2 linked regions of the Undibacterium sp. KW1 genome follow. The protein of the gene in region 1 interacts with the protein of each later gene in a pairwise test. Links are inferred from orthologs where the notes say so. Each region holds a gene or a part of one and is shown in the gene's direction. Other genes may lie near its edges.

Region 1 (10,190 bases):
TCGCAAGACGGGCATTGCTTTTCATTGATGAACTTGGCCAGCTCTTCCTTGACGGCCATGGAATCAGTTTCGCGATAACGGCGTTGCAGGTTCGTCACCACGCCTTCAAAGCTGTGTTCCTTGATGACGGTACGACCTTTTTCATTGATATAGGTAAACGGTATCTGCTGTTTGCCTGAACCATACAAAATGATTTGCTGCGCTGACTCTGGCAATTGCTCGTAAGGCGTATCGATATCAAACTCATAGAATGCCGCCAGGTTGGACAGCATCTGGAAATAGAATTGGTTGCGCCTGTCCCAACCCTTGACCGCACCACTTGCCAGTGACAAGTTAGGAAAGGCGACGATGCGCTTGGGATCAAAGAATTCTATATGCCCCAAACCATCACACTCAGGGCAGGCCCCCATGGGGTTATTGAAAGAGAACAGGCGCGGTTCCAGTTCTTGCAATGAATAACCGCAAATAGGGCAGGCAAATTTGTTCGAGAATAATTGCTCATGATTGCTATCCATATCCACAATCAGGGCGCGGCCATTTGCCAGACGCAAACAGGTTTCAAATGATTCGGCCAGACGCTGTTTGATGTCCGCTTTTACCTTGACGCGGTCGATGACCACATCTATCGTATGTTTCTCAGTCTTCTTCAGCTTGGGCAGATTATCGACTTCATAAATCTTCGCCTCATGCGTGCCGCTCTGTACACGGAAGCGTATAAAGCCCTGTGCCTGCATCTGTTCAAACAAATCCATGTGCTCGCCCTTGCGGTTGGCAACCACAGGCGCGAGTATCATGAGCTTGGTATCGTCAGGCATGGCCAGCACGGCATCCACCATTTGCGACACTGATTGTGCAGCCAGCGGGTTCTCAGGATGATCCGGGCAATATGGCGTACCCACGCGTGCATACAGCAGACGCAGGTAATCATGGATCTCGGTGACCGTGCCAACGGTGGAGCGCGGATTATGCGAAGTGGCTTTTTGTTCTATGGAGATGGCCGGTGACAAACCCTCGATCAGATCCACATCCGGTTTTTCCATCAACTGCAAAAACTGGCGCGCATAGGCTGACAGAGACTCTACATAGCGGCGCTGGCCTTCTGCATACAGGGTATCAAAAGCCAGTGAAGATTTGCCCGAACCAGACAGGCCGGTGATTACCACCAGTTTATTGCGCGGCAAGTCTATGCTGATATTTTTCAGGTTGTGGGTACGTGCGCCGCGTACACGTATCAATTCGCGTTTTTGTGCCAATTGAACATCACTGGCATCAAAGTCGATTTCTGCCGGTTTGGGCGCTTTTGCTGCTTTTGTGCGTGTCGTCATAATCTCTGTGCTGAATTTGGGCCGAATTGGAGGAAGTAGGCGTGCAACCTGATACTATAACGGGTTTTGAAAATCACTGCGGGCTCGCCTTTGCTTTGCGCAAACTAAACACACTGGACGAGCTTTTTTGAATATGACTATTGCAACATCTTCCGACGCATCCGCCCTGAGTGAGCAACAGCCTGCCAGCATGAGCCGCGAGGAAATCAGCTCCAGTGCCTCCCTCGCTTCCATCTTTGCCTTGCGCATGCTGGGTCTGTTCCTCATCCTGCCGGTATTTGCAATTCATGCCAAGACCTTGCCTGATGGTGATAATGCCAGCCTGGTTGGCCTGGCCATGGGCATGTATGGCCTGAGCCAGGCCTTCGGGCAAATCCCATTCGGGATAGCGTCAGACAAATTTGGCCGCAAGCGTATCATCGTCATCGGCCTGTTGCTGTTCGCGATTGGCGCTTTTGTTGCAGCATACGCAACCACAGTGGTTGGTGTCATCATCGGCCGTGGCATACAGGGTGCAGGCGCAATCTCCGCCGCCATTACTGCCCTGATCGCCGATACCACCAGAGAAGAACACCGCACCAAGGCCATGGCCATGGTAGGCGGCTCCATCGGTCTGACCTTTGCATTTTCACTGGTGGCCGCACCGTTGTTGTATCAAAGCATAGGCATGAGTGGCATCTTTGCCATGACGGGTGTTCTGTCACTGGTAGGCATAGCCGTTGTCTTGTTTATCACGCCAGAAGCACCGGCCATACGCCATGCGCCCGTGCCCCTGTCCGTGGTCTTGAAGAACACTGAACTGATGCGCCTCAATTACGGCGTGTTTGCGCTGCACCTGACGCAAATGGCCATGTTCGTTGTTGTGCCAGCGGCACTGGTGCAATATGCTGACCTGCCGGTGACCGCGCACTGGAAAGTCTATCTGCCTGTCATGTTTGCTTCTTTCATCGCCATGCTGCCAGCAATTTTCATCGGCGAGAAATTTGGCAAGATGAAGCAGGTCTTTGTTGCCGCTATCGCACTCTTGCTGGTAGTTGAGCTTGGTCTGTGGCAATACTTGCAATCCCCAGCCATGCTGGTAGGCTTGCTGTTTGCATTTTTTATTGCCTTCAATATCCTTGAGGCATGCCAGCCATCCCTGGTATCGCGTATCGCCCCGCCAGCCGCCAAAGGTGCGGCTCTAGGTGTGTATAACACCTTGCAGGCCCTGGGCCTGTTCTGTGGTGGTTTGTTGGGCGGCTGGATTAAACAAAGTTTCAACCCGTCATCAGTTTTTATTGTTAGTTCTGTGCTTACAGCCGCGTGGCTTATAATCGCTATCAATATGCCCAACATCCCCAAGCGCAGCAAAACTGCTGTTGCGGTCAAGGCATAAATTAATTTGTATCAGGAAAAATGAGGAGAAATACATGGCATCAGTGAACAAGGTCATTATCGTTGGCAACCTTGGGAGAGACCCGGAAACCCGTTACATGCCATCAGGCGATGCAATGACCAGCATCACCGTGGCAACCACCGATAGCTGGAAAGACAAATCCAGCGGTGAAAAGAAAGAACAGACAGAATGGCACCGCATCACCTTCTTCGGCAAACTGGCAGAAATCGCCGGTCAATACCTGAAGAAAGGTTCGCAAGTCTACGTTGAAGGCAGCCTGCGCACCCGCAAGTACACCGACAAAGACGGCGTAGAAAAATACGCAACCGACATCAAGGCCGACAGCATGCAAATGCTGGGCAGCCGCCAGGGCATGGGCGGCGGCGCAGGCATGGATGATGGTGGTGGCTACGGTGGCGGAGGTGGGGGTGCACCAGCACCACGCCCACAGGCAGCCCCACAACAACAACGCCAGGCCCCAGCCTCACGCCCGGCCCCGAACTTCTCGGATATGGATGACGATATTCCGTTTTAACCCCGAGCTTGTTTAGAACGTAAACAAAAACCCACTTCTACACAGGAGTGGGTTTTTTCTTTTATATGATTGAAACAGGCGTAATGATTGAAACAGTCGTGATGAATGAAGCCTTGCTTTCCAGTGTTGTGCCAATTCTCTTTCATTCAAGACCAAAGTAAATGATGCATTATTCCTCGGGCGAGGCCACATTCACCATCCACGACACACCAAAGCGGTCGGTGAGCATGCCTGACAGTGAGGTCCAGAAGGTTTTGCTCAGGGGCATTTGTACAGTTCCGCCATTGCTGAGTGCAGCGAATAGCTGCCTGGCTTCGCTGTCGTCCCTGGCTTCGAGGTTCAGTGTGAGGCCTTTGATGTCAGGCTGGGCCAGGGTTTGTATGCCGTCAGTTGCCATCAGTATGGTGTCACCTACGCGGAATGAGGCATGCATGATTTTATCCAGATCGGATGATATGCTGCGCATGACCGGGTCTGGGCTGTCTTTCCAGCGCAGCATGACTTGCACTTCTGCACCTATCGCTTGTTTGTAGAACTGTATCGCTGCTTCGCTATGGCCACCAAAGGCCAGGATGGTCTGGATTTGCATGGGTTGCCTCAAAGTGAGTGTTGCTTACAGTCTCAATTCCATAAACCGCCAGCGGGGATGCAGGACCGCTGGTACTTCTGCGCCTTCATAGGGCTGGCAATCCTTGAATCCTGCTGCTTCGTAAAGTTTGTGGGCTGCATGCATGAAGGGTGCACTGTCGAGGCGCACGCGCTCATAGCCCTGCTGGCGTACGTCGCTGAGCAGGCGTTGTAAAAGCGCATCGCCCAGATGCAGGCCACGAAAGCCTGGCAATACATACAGGCGCTTGATCTCGGCTACGCCTGGCTGTATACCGCGTCTGCCACCCATGGCGGCTATCTGGCCGTCTGCCTCTATCAGATAAAACATGCTGTCCAGTGTATCTGTGCCACAGATTTTGTCCAGTGCACCAGCTACATAATCTGTCAGTGGCATGCCGAGCAAGTCTTCGCTGGTAATACCAAAATCCTGCTTGATGTGTGCGGCGACCCAACCCATGTATTCAAGATTCATGGCCAAGAGCATATCTTTGTGGCGGGCAATGTCCGCCTGGATGAAAGTAATTGTTGTCAAAACACTGACTCCCCGATGAGTAAGCACATGTATTGCAGGGACAGGTATCTGCAGATACAGGTCGGTTTTGCACTACAATGCGCATTGATGGAGCGACATCTCCGCGCGATGAAGCTTGCGGCGCAGCTTGATTTTATAGTGTAACGCTCAATACAGAATTTCTTTTTCCCTTCTCCAATTTACTCATGACTTTTGAATCCCTAGGCCTGATCCCGGAACTCTTGCAAGCGGTCGCCGCACGCCAGTATGAAACACCAACTGCGGTGCAGGCTGAGGCTATTCCGGCGGTATTGGCTGGCGAGGATGTCATGGCGCTGGCACAGACCGGTTCCGGCAAGACGGCTGCCTTTGCCTTGCCACTGTTACAGCGCTTGCAGCAGGGCATGGAAGAAAGCAGCAAGCAGCGTAAAGTCAAAATCCTGATACTGGTACCTACCCGTGAATTATCCGGTCAGGTAGGCCAAACAATCGAAGCTTTGGCAGAGCATTTGCCAAAGAAGCTGAAGGTAGCTGTGATCTATGGCGGTGCTTCCATCAACCCGCAAATGATGCATTTGCGTGGTGGCGCTGACATCGTCATCAGCACGCCGGGCCGCTTGCTGGATTTGCTCGGTAACAATGCCCTGTCTTTAAAAGACGTTGCGACACTGGTACTGGATGAGGCAGACCGCCTGCTGGATCTGGGCTTTGCCGATGAAATCAAACGCATACTTGAGCAGTTACCTGCCAAACGGCAAAACCTGTTTTTCTCGGCGACCTTTTCACCAGCAGTCAAAAAGCTGGCGCTAGCCATGCTGCATGAGCCGGTGCGCATCGCGATTGCCGATCTGACTGAGAACCTGCCCGATATCGCACAAAGGGCGATAGCAGTTGATGCTGACAAGCGCACCCGCCTGCTGGTGCACCTGATCAAAGAGCAGCAATGGGAACGCGTGCTGGTGTTTGTCTCCACCAAATATGCGAGCGACACCGTCAGCAATAAATTAAAAAAAGCAGGTATCAAGGCAGAGGCATTTAATGGCGATGCCAGCCAGGGGGCACGCCAGCATATGCTGACCGACTTCAAGGCAAACCGCATACAAGTGCTGGTTGCGACTGACCTGGCGGCCCGTGGTATTGATGTTGCCGGTTTGCCTGCGGTTGTCAATTATGATTTGCCGCGTTCGGCAGATGATTATATCCATCGCATAGGCCGCACTGGCCGTGCCGGTGCGAGTGGCACGGCAATCAGCTTTATCCTGGCTGAACATGAAATGCATTTCCGCCTCATAGAAAAACGCCAGGGCAAGCGTGTGCCTCGCGAGACCTTGCCCGGTTTTGAGCCTGTGGCAATTGCAATACACAAAGCAGAGTCTGAAGCCAGCCCTGATGCGCCCACTGGCGGCATCAAGGGCAAGCGTAAAAGCAAGAAAGACAAGCTGCGTGAACTGGCTGCCAAAGACGGGCAGATCAGCTAAAGCCTGGACGCATATTCATTACTGGCAATGGCTCAGTGCCACATGGGCGACACCGCCTGTTGTATTCGTTACCGAGTTATTGTCACAGACGATATTGCCCGTCAGGCCGGACTGTACATTGATGCCATATCCCTTGGTATTGAGGTTGAAGCGATTGCTGCTGAACTTATTGTTCTTGCCCCAGCCGGTATAAGCCTGGTGCACCTGAAAGCCGTCCAGCAGGTTTTTGTCGCTGGAGGTGGGGTGGTTATTGACGGTATTGCCAGTGATGGCGTAATTATTGCCTTTGACATCAATCACACTGTCGGCATAGTTTTCACCACTGATGCCGCTGCCGTCAAAGGTGTTGCCCTGTATCAGGCCATCAGATGAGCCTTCCTTGATGTCTATGCCCTCGGCATTCACATTCGGGCCTATGCTGTTGCTCAGCACCTTGTTGCGGTCACTCTTGTCCGGGTTGCATGAAGTGTAGGTGCACCAGGAGAATTGGCTGATCCTATATATACACCTTCACCAAAACCAGCCTGTTTCTTGCCGGTGTTATAGATGTGGCTGTTTTTCAATACATTGTCGGTGCTGAAGGCGCGAAAGTGTATGCCCTCGTCATCGACATCATGCACGGTCAGGTTTTGCAGTACGTTGTTGCTGGAGGTATCAAGGATGATGCCCTTGCCTGAAATAAAGCGACGGTCATCAACCTGACCAATCACGCCTACTTCAACCTGGCAGGTACAGGTAGCAGGGGTTTGAGTACTCACCTGTTTCAAATCCATGCCGACCGTTACACCGAAACCGACAATAAACGCATACCCACGGGGCGTACTCTACCGGTGGATGGCAGCGTGCTGGATTTGCGAAAACCCACCGCCATCACACGCCACCTTGAACAAGGGGATGCCTTGCTGGGGCAGCCACCCGGCTATGATCACAGCCTGCTTTTTGCCAATTGGGATCAGTCCTTGCGATCCGTTGCGTGCATCACTGAAACTGTATCTGGCCGGCAAATGGATATCTACACCACAGAACCTTCAGTGCAGTTCAATAGCGGTAATGGCTTTGATGGCAGCGAAGCCTGAGCCTATCAGCGCCATGACGGCTTTGCCTTTGAAACCCAGCACTTGCCCGACAGCCCGAATCACGCAAATTTCCCTTCGACGGTGCTTAATCCAGGTCAAGTGTTTAAGTCTGTGACCAGTTTGCGCTTTTCTGTGACACCGCTATCGAAAAGCGGTCAGGTGCTGCCAGACCAAAAGCCCTAAGTAAAACACAGGGCTTGATAACCGAATTCCATAGCCAAGTGTCTGGTGAATTAACTCTAAAACATTTCTTGCTTTAGGGGAATTGGTTGCCCAAATTCATCTAATGCTATAATAGCAGGCAATTGATGCACAAAAATTAATCAGCGTGCATCCAATCACCATCCCCCATTCCTGTCCCATAGTACGTCGTTGACGTCACTTGTTTGTTTGCTACCGCATACATGTTTGACCGGTCACTGGCACTCCCGTGCTTTGGGTATTTGCATTTTCTATTGAGGTTTTATGTTTAAAAAAATTGTCACCCTGGTACTGCTGCTCAGCAGTATGTTCATGTCCCTTGTCCACGCAGCAGAAAAGATCACTGTAGGCCTGATCGCTACAACAAGTATAGAAGACACCCGCAAACGCTGGCAGCCTTTGCTGGATGACCTGGCAAAAAGCACAGGCACTGAAGTGACTGCCGCCATTTCTTCTAATTACAGCGACATCGTTGCTGGTTTGAAAGAAAACAAGATACAAATCGCGTGGCTGAGCAGCAAGGTTGCACTGGATGCGGTGGAAGATGGCAAGGCCACCGTGTTTGCGCAAATGGTCAAAAGTGATGGTTCACGCGGGTATAACTCCGTCATTATTGCATCCAGCAAAAGCGCACTGACCAGCTTTGACCAGGTCTCTGCCAAACCTGGCGTGTATATCTTTGCTGATGGCGATAAAAAATCGACGTCTGGTTATCTGGTTCCTGCTTATTACCTGTTTTCCAAGAACAAGATAGATCCGGCAAAACTGTTCAAGAAGGTCATCATTGGTAATCATCAGGCGAATTTTTCTTCTATTTTGCGCGGTGAAGCCGATGTCGCCACCTTTAATAGTGAAGAGATGGACAGGCTGAAGAAAGAAGCACCAGATCAGCTCAGCAAGGTGCGCGTTATCTGGACTTCGCCCCTGATACCCAATGACCCTATTCTGTACCGCAAGGACATGTCGCCAGCCCTGAAAACCCGCGTAGAAGATTTCTTTGTCAATTATGGCAAGCAAAAACAGGCGCAGGCTGTGTTGAAAGACATTTTGAATTTGTCCGGTTTCCAGCGTTCTACCGATGCGCAGTTGAAGCCTATCGCAGATTTAACATTGTTTAGCCTTTTGCGCGACAATTTGAATAACCCCAGCCTCACGGATGCGCAAAAACAAAAGAAATTTGATGAAGTTAGTGCACGTTTTGGCAAGCTGAGCTTCGTTCTTGAGGCCTCGCGCATCAAATAAGCCTGAAAAGTTCCAGCTGATTTGTAACAAAAGATGAAATAAATACAATGAATAGGGCATTTTTGCTCAAATTTTGCCTAATTTATTGTTTTTTTATAAAATATATAAAAAAAATTTCGAGTTTTGTAACTTATCATGTCAACTGAATCGCGAACCGGTGCGTTTTCGGACTAAAGAATCTTTGCTGACACCTTCCTTTAAGCAAAGTTTCCCTTTAAGGAGTCAGAAAATGATTTACGAAATACTGGTTCGCCCTTCGGACAACAGCAAGAAAATGACTTCCGATCATTTGATCTGGATAGAAAGCAACATGACTACCCGTTCTTTTGAGAACTGGCTGCGTGAAAAATCTTTGCTGGATGGTAGTGGCCATGCGCCTGTAGCGCGCTGGAGCATAGTGCAGACTCAGCGTCCTGCACATTTCAATCTGGCGACACAGGCAAAAGCCCTGAAAAGCCGTATTTCTGAATTGATGACTGGTACTCCAGAAATCGTCGCAGTGCCGGATGCATCCCGTGCACTCAAAGCTTTCCGCTTGAAAAGCCCGGCTCAAGAACTCATCGCAGCCTGAGCGCCGTATGATTGCCAGCGTTTCGGTCAGGCCGGATTGCTGGCGGCGGCACAAGCATCCTTGAAAGTCCTTTGATGATCCATGCTCTCGCAAGGTGGGCATGGTGGTTGCTCTCATGGCAAGCTTATGCATGCATCAGTTCGCTGTCGCCAGGGTGTTGCGGTACTGTCGTGCATGTGCTGGCAGATAAGTTTTGACAAGACAGACTGATGCCAAGCACAATCCAGACTCTTTTGGATTACCCGCACACCCATGGCCAGACTAGCCCGACTTGTTATTCCGCATCAGCAACATCATGTTATCCAGCGCGGCAATGCCGGTGCCGTGATTTTCCAGGATGCCGAGGATTACAACAGCTTTCTGGACTGGCTCAAGCAAGCTGCCAAGCTGTTTGATGTTGCCATCCATGCCTATGTATTGATGCCAGATCACCTGCATCTGCTGCTGACACCCGGTGATGAGCCAGGTCTGGGCAAGATGATGCAGTGGCTGGGCCGTCACTATGTCCCTTATTTCAACCGCAAATATCAGCGCACCGGCACCCTGTGGCAGGGACGTTACCGTGCGACTGTCATTGAATCTGCCAATTACTTCATCCCTTGCAGTATTTATATGGAAAGCAATCCTCTGCGCGCTGGTCTGGTGCAGGATTTGCTCGATTACACCTGGTCCAGTTACAGACATCATGTAGGTTTGCATATTGACCCCCTGATCACTGATCATAGCTGCTACTGGGCATTGGGCAATACGCCTTTCCAGCGCGAGGCTGCCTACAAGCAAAGTCTGGAGCTGGGCTTGTCAAATACACAAATCAGCGAAATTAGCCAGGCCACCACCAAGGCCTGGATGCTGGGTTCGGCCAGATTCAAAATAGAAATGAGTAAGCTGACCGAGAGACGGGTAGAGCCCGTCAAACGTGGCCGCCCCCGCAAGGCGCAGGAAAGCGTATGATTTTTTCTTTTACAGAGCGGGCCTGCAGGCATGTTTCCATGCCAAAAATCCTTAATGAGCGCTGGAAACTCAACAAACATCACTGCATTTACTATGTCCCTATTTAAATATTCATGAGAATATGATTATTTTAAATTGACACCGACCCCAATTAAACCAGTTGCGTAATATTTTGCACTGCACTATTCTCTGTCTTGTCCTGACAGGATTTACGCCAAACTGTCGTGCCGGTATTAAAAAATACTTGGCACATTTGTCCAGCGTAGCGCCGTGCCCTTACCCGGAAGCATGGCCCACAGTTTGATCACCCTTCAAG
Region 2 (12,264 bases), 560 kb from region 1 along the record:
GGCAATAACAATGCGGCCAGGTAATAGGTTTTCTTTCGTATCATGTGCAATGAGTTGGTGATGTATGCCACCCGAAAAATGCAATTCTGGTGAACACATTTGTAGTCTTGCTAGGGTATGCTGCACTTTTCATATTATCATCAAAACATTATCTCTAATTGTGAGATATATTTTTTGTAAGCTAACAATATTGATTGGGGACTTGAATGACAGTTGCGGACTTGTTTCGGGTAGGTAAAGGTTTTCAGGTCAAGGATGCTAATGCCAATAAAAAACTGCTGGGTACGGCAGCCACTGAAAAGAATGCAGACAAGGCCGCCGACAAACTGGCGACACTAAAGCTGGCAGAAGAAATTTCTAACCTCCAAAATGTCTTGTATGCTGGTCGTGAACGCAAGCTATTGATCATCCTGCAGGGCATGGATACTTCCGGTAAAGACGGTACGGTCAACGGCGTGTTCGGGCAAATCAATCCTCTGGGAGCACGCACGGTCGCCTTTAAAGCCCCCAGTACTGATGAAAAAAATCATGATTATCTGTGGCGCGTGCATAAAGAAGTGCCAGGCAAGGGTGAAGTCACCATCTTCAACCGCAGCCATTATGAAGACGTGCTGATTACCCGCGTTCATGGGTGGATAGACCAGGCTGAATGCAAGCGCCGCTATGCACAGATACGCGATTTTGAACGTATGTTGGCCGAAACTGGCACCGTGATACTGAAATTCTTCCTGCACATTTCCAAGGCCGAACAAAAAGCCAGGCTGGAAGAGCGTCTGGCTGATCCTGAAAAACACTGGAAGTTTGATCCCCAGGATCTGGTCGAGCGTCAATACTGGGACGCGTATCAAGAGGCGTATGAAGATGCCTTGCAGGCAACAGATGCCGATCACGCGCCATGGTATGCCGTGCCATCAGACTCCAAGACCCAGCGCAACCTCGTGATAGCCAGCATCGTGCAAGAAAAAATGCTGAGCCTGAAGCTCACATATCCACCGGGTAATCCTGATTACAGCAAGCTCAAGGTAGAGTGAAGCTCAGTTCATCAAACTCAATGCATGAAGTTCAGTAAATGAAATTTAGCTACTGGCCTGAGCTGCTGGCAGCACCGCTGTATCCCTTGCTGGCATGGCAGGGGAGGCGTACCCGCGCAGCCACACCACGCCTGCCCGAAGCCATTGACCAGGCACATGGGCTGTGGACTCATGCGAGTCGGCCTGTGGATAACTTAAGGGTGCTGGGTATAGGGGAGTCACCGGTTGCGGGTGTGGGCGTGGCGAATTATCAAGAAGCCATTACCGCACAAATGGCCAAAACCCTGGCTGGCAAACTTGATACTGCTGTGGAATGGCAGGCTTTGGGGCAAAACGGCGCACGCCTGTCCTGGGCCAGGCAAGCTTTGCCAGCATTTCGTCAGGCACAAGGCCATGCATCGCCAGCGTGGGATCTCATTCTGGTCGCTTTTGGAGTCAATGATACAACCAGCTTTTGCCCGGCCAACAGTTACCGGGCAGAGTTGCAGAGCCTGCTGGATGAATTGCAGTTGATGCTAAAAACAACTGGTCTTATCGTTCTGGCTGGCGTACCTCCCATGCAGGTTTTTCTTGCTTTGCCAGCTCCTTTGCGCCAGGTTTTGGGCATGAAGGCGCATGCCCTGGATCAAATAAACCGCGAGATGGCGATGAGCAGGGCCCGGGTTTTGCATTTGCCGTTTACCGCAAATCTTCAAGATGCGCGCCAGATGGCCGAAGATGGCTACCATCCGTCAGCACTTGGCGTCAGTATTTGGGCAGAAGAATTAGCGAAAACATTTCTGCAAAATCGTCAAGAAAAATAATAAAGCTTTGGTACTTATGCACAATTTCGTTTGCACGCGATTTATGCTAAAAAATGGGAATTCTTCATAAACTGGTATTCCTTCCCAATAAAATCAATGACTTACAGAATAATCCTGTTAACCGAATTTAAAATAAATCAGTAAACTGGCATTCTGTCATTTCTATCCACAAAGTTATCCACAGTTTATTACCGGAAATTTTGCTGAAAATTGCGCCACTTGCTGCAGATCAGATGCCTATCCTGCGCGCATAGGCGATAATGTCGCTTATACAGCAATAGTCTGCGTAGTTTGACCATGTCAGTAGATAAGCAGATGCACGCAGCGTCACCGAAAGCACTTATGTCCATGAATTTTGCCCCACTCAAAAACGACACCTTCCTCAGAGCCTTGTTGCGCCAGGAAACTGATTACACACCTTTATGGTTGATGCGCCAGGCTGGCCGTTATTTGCCAGAATACCGCGCTACCCGCAAAGGTGCGGGTTCTTTTCTGAGCCTGGCCAAGAACCCTGGTTTCGCGACTGAAGTAACCTTGCAGCCTATAGACCGTTATGGCCTCGATGCTGCGATCCTGTTTTCCGACATTCTGACCGTGCCGGATGCGATGGGTCTGGGCCTGTATTTTGAAGAAGGCGAAGGCCCCAAGTTTGAACGTCCGCTGAAAGACGAAAAAGACGTCATGGCACTCAAAGTGCCCGAAGCAGGCAGCCTGCAATATGTATTTGATGCCGTAACGCAAATCCGCACGGCATTGGATGGCCGTGTGCCGCTGATCGGTTTTTCCGGCAGCCCATGGACGCTGGCCTGTTATATGGTGGAAGGCCAGGGCTCGCGCGACTTTCATACCGTCAAGAGCATGATGTATAAGCGGCCGGACCTCATGCACCATATCCTGCGCACGAATGCCGATGCTGTCGCTGCTTACCTGAACGCGCAAATCGATGCCGGTGCCCAGGCCGTGATGATTTTTGACAGCTGGGGTGGGGCGCTGGCAGATGGTGCTTATCAAGAGTTTTCGCTGTCTTATATGCGCGATATCGTCAGCCAACTGCAAAAAGAAAAAGATGGCAAGCGCATTCCTGCCATTGTCTTTACCAAGGGCGGTGGTCTGTGGCTGGAACAACTGGCCGATATCGGTGCGGATGCCCTGGGACTGGACTGGACCATGAATTTGGGTCAGGCACGCGCCAAAGTGGGTGACAAGGTCGCCTTGCAGGGTAATCTTGATCCGGCAGTACTGTTTGCCGAACCAGAACAAATCCGCAAGCAAGTCATTGCTGCGCTCGACAGTTATGGCAAGCCTGCTGCTGGTCATGGCCATGTATTTAACCTTGGTCATGGCATTTCGCAATTTACCCCGGTTGAGTCGGTCAGCGTGCTGGTCGAAACGGTGCATGAATATAGCCGCCAGCAACGTCAGTCTGCATAAAAACTGGTATTTATTTATAAAATAAGCATGATTTTCTGCCACGGATTGACAGTAGTGTGGCTGGTCCAGCCAGTGTTTCTGCTCAGGCCGCTGGTAAAGTATGTATATTCAGGCACTGGCAAAACAACAAGTGGCTGAGACGCTTGTCTTTGCATCATGTTGCTCTGCAAAACATAGAACTGGCGTGCTTTTCCAGCCTGAAAGCTGTGGAAAACCAATGGATACGCCGCAGAAAAATTTTGCATTTCTATGCACATTTTCTGTCACTTATGCACAAAATCGGGGCGGCAAAAAATATTTTCAAAAATATTTTTTTGTCTCCCGGCATTTTTTATAAGTCATTGATTTTAAACGACTAAATTCTTGGCTCTGAGACAGGGCATTTTGTGGAAACCCCCGTAAACGCTAGCGAAAACCGATGTCAATAGACCTTTCTCCACAAAGTTATCCACAGAAACTGTGGATATGTCAAAAAGCCTTATGAAATCAATAGTTAGCGCCGATTTTCATGTTCAGGCTTAGATCGTGAAACAAGTTTATTTACGCGTAGCCCTCGATACCCCACTTGACAGCACCTTCGATTATCGGTGGGCAACACAGGAAGAGGGAGGGGCAGTTGCCGACTTGCCTCAACCCGGGCAACTGGCTGCTGTGCCCTTTGGCCGCCAGGAAGTCGTCGGTCTGATCATGGATGTGGTGAATGAGACCGATGTCCCACCCGCCAAGCTGCGCGACGCAATCGCTGTCAGGCATGAGCTGCCACCCATGAACAAGGAATGGCTAGCGCTATGCCAGTTTGCCGCCGAGTATTATCAGCGCCCCATAGGCGAGGTGGCTGTACCCGCCTTGCCCAAGAACCTGAAAGCCATCAAGACAGTATCCTTGCAGCGCTCCATCAAGAAGCTGGCCAAATTGCCTGAGCAGGCTGATGTCAGCCCGGTAGGCGAACCGCAATTAAATCCCGAGCAACAAGCTGCGGTGGATGCAGTTGCCAACGCCGAGGGCTATGCGCCGCATCTCTTGTTTGGTGTGACCGGCAGCGGGAAGACGGAAGTGTATTTGCAGACTGCCGCCAAAATACTGGCAAAGGCGCCGGATGCCCAGATCCTGATCCTGGTGCCAGAAATTAACCTGACGCCACAGCTTGAATCGCATATCCGCGCCCGTTTCCCTGGCCTGATGCTATCTACCCTGCACAGTGGCATGGCAGAAGGTGAACGCATGTTGAACTGGCTGGCTGCGCATACCGGTCGTGCCCGCATCGTGCTCGGTACACGCCTGGCCATGCTGGCATCCCTGCCTAGGTTGAAGCTGATCATCATCGATGAAGAGCATGACCCTTCCTACAAGCAACAGGAAGGCCTGCGTTACTCTGCCCGTGACCTTGCTGTATGGCGGGCGCGCCAGCTCTCGATACCCATCTTGCTGGGTTCAGCCACGCCCTCGCTGGAAAGCTGGCAGGGTGCGCAGACTGGCCGTTACCGCTTGCTGGAATTGCGTGAGCGGGCAGTCCAGCACGCCGTCCTGCCCATCATACGCATCATCAACCTGGAAAGAGAAAAACCCAGCGAAGGCCTGACGCAAAGATTGATAGGCGCAATCAAGCTACGTCTGGAGAAAGGTGAGCAATCACTACTGTTCCTCAATCGGCGTGGTTATGCACCGGTACTGGCTTGCGACGCCTGTGGCTGGATCAGCAATTGCACGCGCTGTACTGCCCATCTGGTCTTGCATAAAGGTGACCATAGATTGCGCTGTCATCACTGCGGCCTGGAACAACGCATACCGCGCTCATGCCCTACTTGCGGCAATATAGACCTGCAACCGCTGGGTCGCGGTACCCAGCGCATGGAAGAAAGCCTGGCCCTGCTTTTCCCGGAGGCCAGGGTTTTCCGCATTGATGCCGACTCCACCCGTCTCAAAGGCAGTGCTGCCGCTGCTTTTGAACGTGTGCATGCCGGTGAAGTCGATATACTGATTGGCACCCAAATGGTGGCCAAGGGGCATGACTTCAAACGCCTGACCCTGGTGGCAGCGCTGAACCCGGACGCTGCTCTGTTCTCGCAAGATTACCGCGCCAGTGAACGCCTGTTTGCCCAGCTCATGCAGGTAGCAGGCCGGGCTGGGCGGGCCGCGCAAAAAGAAGGCGGCAATGCATCCGAGGTACTGGTACAAACCCGCTACCCCGATCATCCTCTCTACCATGCGCTGATGTCACACAATTACCCCGACTTTGCCAAAGACTTGCTGGATGAACGCCAGCAAGCCCATATGCCACCTTTCATGTACCAGGCTTTATTGCGGGCAGAAGCCAAAGAGCTGGAAACTGCCATCGCCTTTTTGAAAGAAGCCGCGCTCTGTACCGAGCATCAGGGCATCATGATCAACGACCCCATCCCCATGACCATGACGCGGGTGGCTAACGTCGATAGGGCACAGTTGCTGGTCGAATCAGTTTCACGCCCAGCTCTGCAAGCCTTTGTCAAAGCCTGGATCGCTGATCTGCGTGCCATGAAAAGCCGGGTCCGGTGGTCGGTGGAAATTGATCCTGTGGATATCTAAGTATCTGTCCACATGTGCTTGATGATGTCGATCAGTTAAAATCAGTGCTCAAACCTTCCAATGAACGCAAAGATTGCACCATGCCACTCAGTCCCTACCTGACCACCTTCCCTGAAATATCTGAAAATTGCTACCTCCACCCCAGCGCCCAGATCATCGGTGATGTACAAATCGGGCCGGATAGTTCGGTCTGGTGCAATGCCGTCTTGCGTGGCGACGTCAATCACATACGCATAGGCCATAGCAGTAATTTCCAGGATCTGGCCATGGGCCATGTCTCACACAAGAATGCCAGCAAGCCAGCTGGCTCACCTTTGATTATTGGTGATTATGTGACGATAGCCCATTCCGTCATCCTGCATGGCTGCAATATCGGTGATGAATGCCTGATAGGCATGGGCAGCATCGTCATGGATGATGTCATTATCCACAAGCATGTCATGCTCGGTGCAGGCAGCCTGGTGCCACCGGGCAAGGTACTGGAAAGCGGCTTTTTATATGTAGGCCGCCCGGCGGTCAAAGTCCGCGCCTTGACCCCAGAAGAAATCAGCTATTTCAAATACTCGGCAGAGCACTATGTTCGTATCAAGAATAATTACCTGGCCACCGTTGTAGCCCAGCCATCTGAATAAACTTGAAAACTACTTTGTGGTCTGAACCTGGCAATGCATTTTTGAAAGATTCCCAAGCAACCACGCACCTAATCACCTTAGCACCTAAGCACAAGGACAGAACGGCATGAACGCAACACAGGCTGGCGAATACTGGATCACGACAGACAAGGACAAGATCGATATCGACCTCGTCCATCAATTCTTGACGACCGAAAGTGGTTGGGCCACCGGCATTTCACGACCTGTGGTAGAGGAATCTCTGCGCAATTCCCTGTGTTTCAGTATCTTCCAGCAACAGCGCATGGTGGGCTTTTGCCGCATCATCACCGACATGGCGACCTTTGGTAACCTCGTCGATGTGTTTGTCGTGACCGACATGCGCGGCAAGGGCATCTCCAGATTACTGATGGAAGAAGTCATGGCTCACCCGGTAGTCAGCAAGCTGCGCCGCTTTACGCTATCGACCAGCACCGCCGCTGGCCTGTATGAAAAGTTTGGTTTTACTCCACTGAGCAAACCGGACAATTTCATGGAAGTGTACAAGCCCAGGATTTACCTGGACTGACGCCCCGGCGTTTTATTGAGCAGGCTGGTAATTCAGTTCACCGACATTGCTGGCTTCGAAATACATCATCATCTGGCGCTGGCTGCCTTTTTTGATCTCGGTGATTTTTTTGACGATCTGATCAGATCGTTTAGTCTTGTCATGGTATTGCGTCTCCACTTCATAGCGGCCTTCGGGCAGATTCAAGAATAGCCAGGGACCATCCAGCGTCGTTGTCAGCAGCACGGCTTTGGTTTTGTCGTCTCTCACAATAACTTTGATATCCGCCAGATAAGCGCCAGATTTATTGGCAGCAGTGCGCAGCCACAGATTGTATTGCCCTGCCTGCTGTTGTAATTCTTCCCTTTCCGTACTGCCTATACCGCCAGTGACACAAGCGATATCCTTGTTTGAACAATTGCTGCCCGCGGCCAATGCAGGCATGCTCAGACAGAGCGATAGCGACAAGGGCAAGAGTGAGGCTAATTTCATAAGTTTCACGGCTGAGTCCTCCTGTGTAAAACATGCAATATAGTATTTGTGATATGAAGGTGTTTGCGATGAGTCAAAGTTGCAACACCTTGCATACCAGCATGATGTTTATACTTGTCTGTGACCATCAAACTGCGGCATATTGAAAGGGACAGGCCCCGGGGCCTCATTGCATAGACTACAGATTCCTTTTTCTCATTCAAGATGCTTTCATCCCTGCTTAAACCTGCCATAGCCATCACGGTGGCACTTGCCTTTGCCGCACCCTCGCAAGCACTGGAGTCTGCCCTTAGTCTTAAGGACATTTACGCCACCACTGTAGTGCAGCAGGTACAACCGCCACCAGAAGATTTGCAATTTTATATAGAGCAGATGGCTACCGCCCTCAGCACTAACAGCATCACCAGCCTGCCTTCTCAATATATTATGCTGGTCGATCGCAATCCCAAGGTCCAGGTTGCCATGTTGTTTTGGTTAGACCAGGAAGGGCAATACCAGTTCATTGGTGCTTCACCTGTTTCTACAGGGCGCTCTCTTGGTTTTGAGCATTTTGAAACCCCTATCGGGGTGTATGCGCATAGCCTGGCCAATCCGGATTACCGTGCCGAGGGCAGCAAAAACAGCAAGGGCATACGCGGTTATGGCATCAAAGGCCGGCGCGTCTTTGATTTTGGCTGGCAAAAGGCCAAAAAAGGCTGGGGCGATAAAATTATCGCCGACATGCGTCTGCAAATGCATGCGACTGACCCTGGCGTACTCGAATCACGTCTGGGCACAGTGCAATCCAAGGGCTGTGTACGGATACCAGGTACTTTGAATCTCTTGCTAGACCGCTACTCGGTGCTGGATGCGGACTATTTGCAAGGCGTGGCAGAGGGCAAGAAATTTTGGGTGCTCGACAAAAACCGCCAGGACAATCCCTGGGCTGGGCGCTATATGGTCATCATCGATAGCGGTAAAGAGCAAAAACCAGAATGGGCCGCTTATACACCGCCGCCGCTAGCACCACGCAAAGTGGTGAAACCAGCATAAAAAAGCAAATATGATGGCTGCCCCTGAAATCGACTAAGATATCTGTAACAGGATATTTAACTCATGGGGAGCCCGTATGTCTATAGAAACCTGGTTGCTGTATGTTATCGCCGTATTGGTACTGACCATCACCCCGGTCCCGCCGTTTTGATGTGCATCACCAACAGCATCAATTTCGGTGCGCGCATGACCCTGTTTCCGGCGCTGGGGAATATTACTTCCCTGATTGCCATCATGACTTGTTCGGCAATAGGCATAGGTGCGATTCTGGCGACCTCGGCGCTGGTATTTACCATCATCAAATACCTCGGTGTGGCTTATCTCTTGTATCTCGGCATCAGCAGCTTGCGTGCCAAGAGCAGTGATTTTATCTTGCCGACAGAAACCGAGTTGCGCGGCACCCGCCTGCGCCTGTATGTCAAAGGCATGCTGGTCGGCGCCAGCAATCCCAAGGCCTTGCTGTTCTTTACCGCCTTCTTCCCGCAATTCATCAATCCGGCTGCCGCCAAGCTGCCGCAATTTTTAGTCCTGTGCAGCACCTTTGTATTTTTTGAATTCAGTGTGCTGATGCTGTATGCGGTATTTGCCGAACGCATGGGACCCTGGCTGCGGTCCAAAGGCAAGGCAAAAATGTTCAACCAGTTTTCTGGCGGCGTATTCGTGGCAGCGGCGGGTTTGCTGGCCACCGTGAAAAAAGCGAATGACTGAGGAGCAGTGTCATGTCACATGGCAAAGCGTATAGTGAAAAAGGTTTTTGGGACAAGCTCAAGAAATATGCACAAGCGGCAGGCAGTGAAGTCATAGAAAAAGTGCTGTGCCTGTACTATGCGGCTCAGAGGCCGGAGACACCAGCCTGGGCCAAGACTGTCATCTTTGGTACATTGGGTTACTTCATTTTCCCGCTGGATGCAGTGCCGGATATGTTGCCAGTGGTCGGTTACAGTGATGATCTCGGTGTCATTGCGGGCGCTCTGGTGACCGTCAGTTTTTATATTACTGACGATGTGAAGCAGAGTGCCAGGGATAAGATGACGGGCTGGTTCGGCAGTGGACAAGTTTGAGGTCTTGCCTTGCCAGGCTACTATGAAGCTCAATCCAGCTAAGGGCTAACTGGATTGAGCCCGAATTGAGTTCTATTTATCTGTAAAATAATCAGGCCTTCAGCCAGCAGCCTTCCTGCTAGAATTTTTGATAAAGTCGCCATGCCTGAACCGTAATGCTGACCAGTCTTCATCAATCGCCACCATCCTCACCGTATCAAACCCAGCCGCTTTGATCACATCCCAGCCAGTATCACGGTTGAATTCACATTGATATTTTTTCGAGCTTCCCTTGGGATAAGCAAACCACAGTAGGGCATCTCCCTCTACCAGCTTGCTCAGGGCCAGTGAGATTTCATCAAGCTCTTGCTGCTTGCTGACGAATACCAAAGCAAAATTCAGTTTTTTGATGCCAGACAATTTCTTGTGTACCTTGACCTTGGTCAAGGCCGCGATTTCAGGCTCAAATGATGCGGGTGCATGCAAGACCAGTATTTCACTCTGATCTTTCAAATTCAATTTGTTAAAAATGGCAGACATGGATACTCCAGAATTTATAGTTGCTCACCCAACTCGCGGATTTTGCGCATGCTCAAAAAATTAGGCAAGAAGCGCCAGGCGGCAAGGCCTGAGACCAGCAGCAATATCCAGTAAAAATTACTCTTTCTGAAAAAGATAAGTATGACGATGATGGCAATGGCCAGAAAAACCTGCATTTCCTGCCCCGCCCAGCCCTGGTTTTCTGTGCGTCTTGCCAGCAGTTGATTGAGCTCGCGGGATATTCCTGCGGCAATATGTTCTACCCGCGATGCGCTCTTCTTTGCTTCCTGCCATGCTGCTTCGGTGCTGGCTGAGGCGCGCAGTTTTTCCAGCAACACATAATACTCTTCCAGCGCCTTTTGCAAGTCTTCTACGGCGCTGTCAGGCAAGAGACTGTCAGTGGCAGCCGTGCGCAAGCTTCTGATACTTTGCAAGACTTCCTGCTTTATTGCGGCGGCGGCATCCTGCTCTGTGCTGCGCAGCCAGGCATCGGCTTTTTGCTGGCGTTCAACTGCTTTTTGCGCCTCCGGCAACAGGGCTTCAAGCACCAGCAGCGAGGCGACCGGCATTTTTTCTATCTCACCCAATGCAGATAACCAGGGGCAATAAGCTTGCAGGCCGGCATAGGCGACCTGCAGGCGCTTGCGCAGGCGCTCAGGCCAGCGTTCATCATAGACCAGCGCCAGCACCCGTGCATGCAATCTATGCAGCGGTGCGCTGTCATCTGTCTCAAGGCCGTACATGAGTTTGTCGATATTGCTATGTTCTCCCGGCAATTGCTTGCTGGCATAGTTTTTCACGAGACCAAAAGCTTCTTGCCAGGCCTGCTCGATTTGTTTGCAGCAAGCCTGCCATTTTTGCACTATGCTGGCGACTTCTTTGTTGCCCGCATCGGCATAGGCTTCCAGCACGCCGTAGTTGTACAGCTGTTTCAGCCAGTTGCTGGCGGTTTCATCACCTTTCAATGAGCTATTGGCATAGCCGAGTATCGCTGGCAGTTCTATGGTTTCACCGCGCCATACCGGTGGTATGCCGGGTGCCAGATGCAATATCAGTCGCAATAGCTGTACATCGACCGAGAGCTTTTTATCCTGGCGCATATCGAGCAAGACCCGCACCGCATTCTGGTCTTTTTGTACATCGCGGAACCAGGCCAGCAATTGCGCATTCGAGATATCCCTGACGCCATCATCCCAGTTACGGGCCAGTGCCACTGCCAGTTGTTCGCGGGTGTGGCAGAGATATTGACCTATATGATAGGGCTCACGAAAACCGCCCATGGCCATGGTTTCCACGGCCTCTGGCAGGCTGGTGTCACGCGCCAGCCAGCGCATGATCTGATCCTTACCCCAGCGTTTTTTAGGGTCACGCAACAGCAGGCCACGCAGCAGCTTGCGCAGATAGGCATCCGGCACGGCATTGAGTTCCAGCTCGCGCGTAGTCAGGTGGTGCAGGATCACAGCTTCTGACAAACCGGCAAATGGATGCTGGCCCATAGCCAGTTCCAGCATGATCATGCCCAGCGCCCAGTAATCTGCCTTGGCATCGATGACGCCAGACAGGCTTTCTGGTGAGGCATACGGCAAGGTGCGCGCTGTGCCAGTCAGCCTTTGTGTGGCATCCAGCACAGATGAAATGCCAAAGTCAGTGAGTATTAAATCCAGCGGTTGCAGCGTGCGCACCAGAATATTCTCGGGCTTCAGGTCGCGGTGGATAAGTCCGGCTTTATGCACACTGGCGATGGCTGTTGCCAGTTCACGCACTATGCTTTCCAGCATGGCAGGATCTGGCCGACTGTCTTGTACGAATTTTTTTAATGAGCCAAGCTCACAGTATTCCATGAGCTCATAGGCATGGCCGTCAGATACGCCAGCTTCCAGCACGACGACGCGGTGCTCGGCTGGTACCGCTTGCAGCCTTTCACTGACTTCAGATTTGCCATGTATGCCATGTCGATAAATCTTGGCGACACGTTGTATAGCAGAGGTATTTTCTGCTACCACTAGCAGTTCGGCCTCTGCTCCCAGGGTTGGCAGGTGATGTAGTATTTTGTAGCGATCGCGCAGGGCTTGCGGCAACGATAACAGGCTATGAATTTGGCTGCTATCTTGAGTTGTTGGTTCCTTGCTCAGTGGGCGATTGCAATACAGGCAAAGATCACTATTTGGCGGATTG

The links.
Region 2: the proteins of ssb (region 1) and UNDKW_RS27595 interact in binary tests that used the Escherichia coli proteins (3 or more experiments, as listed by UniProt). The link is inferred for Undibacterium sp. KW1 from one-to-one orthologs.

Annotation. Positions count from the first base shown.
Region 1 is NZ_AP018439.1:5,538,895-5,549,084, reverse strand. What follows is about bases 1,590-4,484. They hold ssb (single-stranded DNA-binding protein), read left to right. Parts: upstream 1,590-2,734; coding sequence 2,735-3,235; downstream 3,236-4,484. Other genes in these bases: UNDKW_RS24905 (GNAT family N-acetyltransferase), read right to left, coding at 3,849-4,376; UNDKW_RS24910 (VOC family protein), read right to left, coding at 3,405-3,824; UNDKW_RS24920 (MFS transporter), read left to right, coding at 1,590-2,700. Also shown: excinuclease ABC subunit UvrA, read right to left, coding at 1-1,325; more of UNDKW_RS24920, read left to right, coding at 1,516-1,589; UNDKW_RS24900 (DEAD/DEAH box helicase), read left to right, coding at 4,562-5,833; UNDKW_RS24895 (hypothetical protein), read right to left, coding at 5,852-6,265; UNDKW_RS24890 (right-handed parallel beta-helix repeat-containing protein), read right to left, coding at 6,259-6,591; phnD (phosphate/phosphite/phosphonate ABC transporter substrate-binding protein), read left to right, coding at 7,375-8,352; UNDKW_RS24870 (hypothetical protein), read left to right, coding at 8,582-8,923; UNDKW_RS24865 (transposase), read left to right, coding at 9,176-9,874. UniProt on the Escherichia coli protein: Plays an important role in DNA replication, recombination and repair. Binds to ssDNA and to an array of partner proteins to recruit them to their sites of action during DNA metabolism. Acts as a sliding platform that migrates on DNA via reptation.
Region 2 is NZ_AP018439.1:6,101,371-6,113,634, reverse strand. Bases 3,362-6,308 are described here. They hold UNDKW_RS27595 (primosomal protein N'), read left to right. Parts: upstream 3,362-3,790; coding sequence 3,791-5,827; downstream 5,828-6,308. Other genes in these bases: UNDKW_RS27590 (gamma carbonic anhydrase family protein), read left to right, coding at 5,908-6,308; UNDKW_RS27600 (hypothetical protein), read left to right, coding at 3,366-3,602. Also shown: UNDKW_RS27620 (hypothetical protein), read right to left, coding at 1-44; UNDKW_RS27615 (PPK2 family polyphosphate kinase), read left to right, coding at 207-1,031; UNDKW_RS27610 (SGNH/GDSL hydrolase family protein), read left to right, coding at 1,070-1,834; hemE (uroporphyrinogen decarboxylase), read left to right, coding at 2,177-3,265; more of UNDKW_RS27590, read left to right, coding at 6,309-6,459; UNDKW_RS27585 (GNAT family N-acetyltransferase), read left to right, coding at 6,566-7,006; UNDKW_RS27580 (hypothetical protein), read right to left, coding at 7,019-7,486; UNDKW_RS27575 (L,D-transpeptidase), read left to right, coding at 7,682-8,509; UNDKW_RS27570 (LysE family translocator), read left to right, coding at 8,573-9,217; UNDKW_RS27565 (YkvA family protein), read left to right, coding at 9,229-9,570; UNDKW_RS27560 (hypothetical protein), read right to left, coding at 9,670-10,089; UNDKW_RS27555 (protein kinase), read right to left, coding at 10,104-12,264.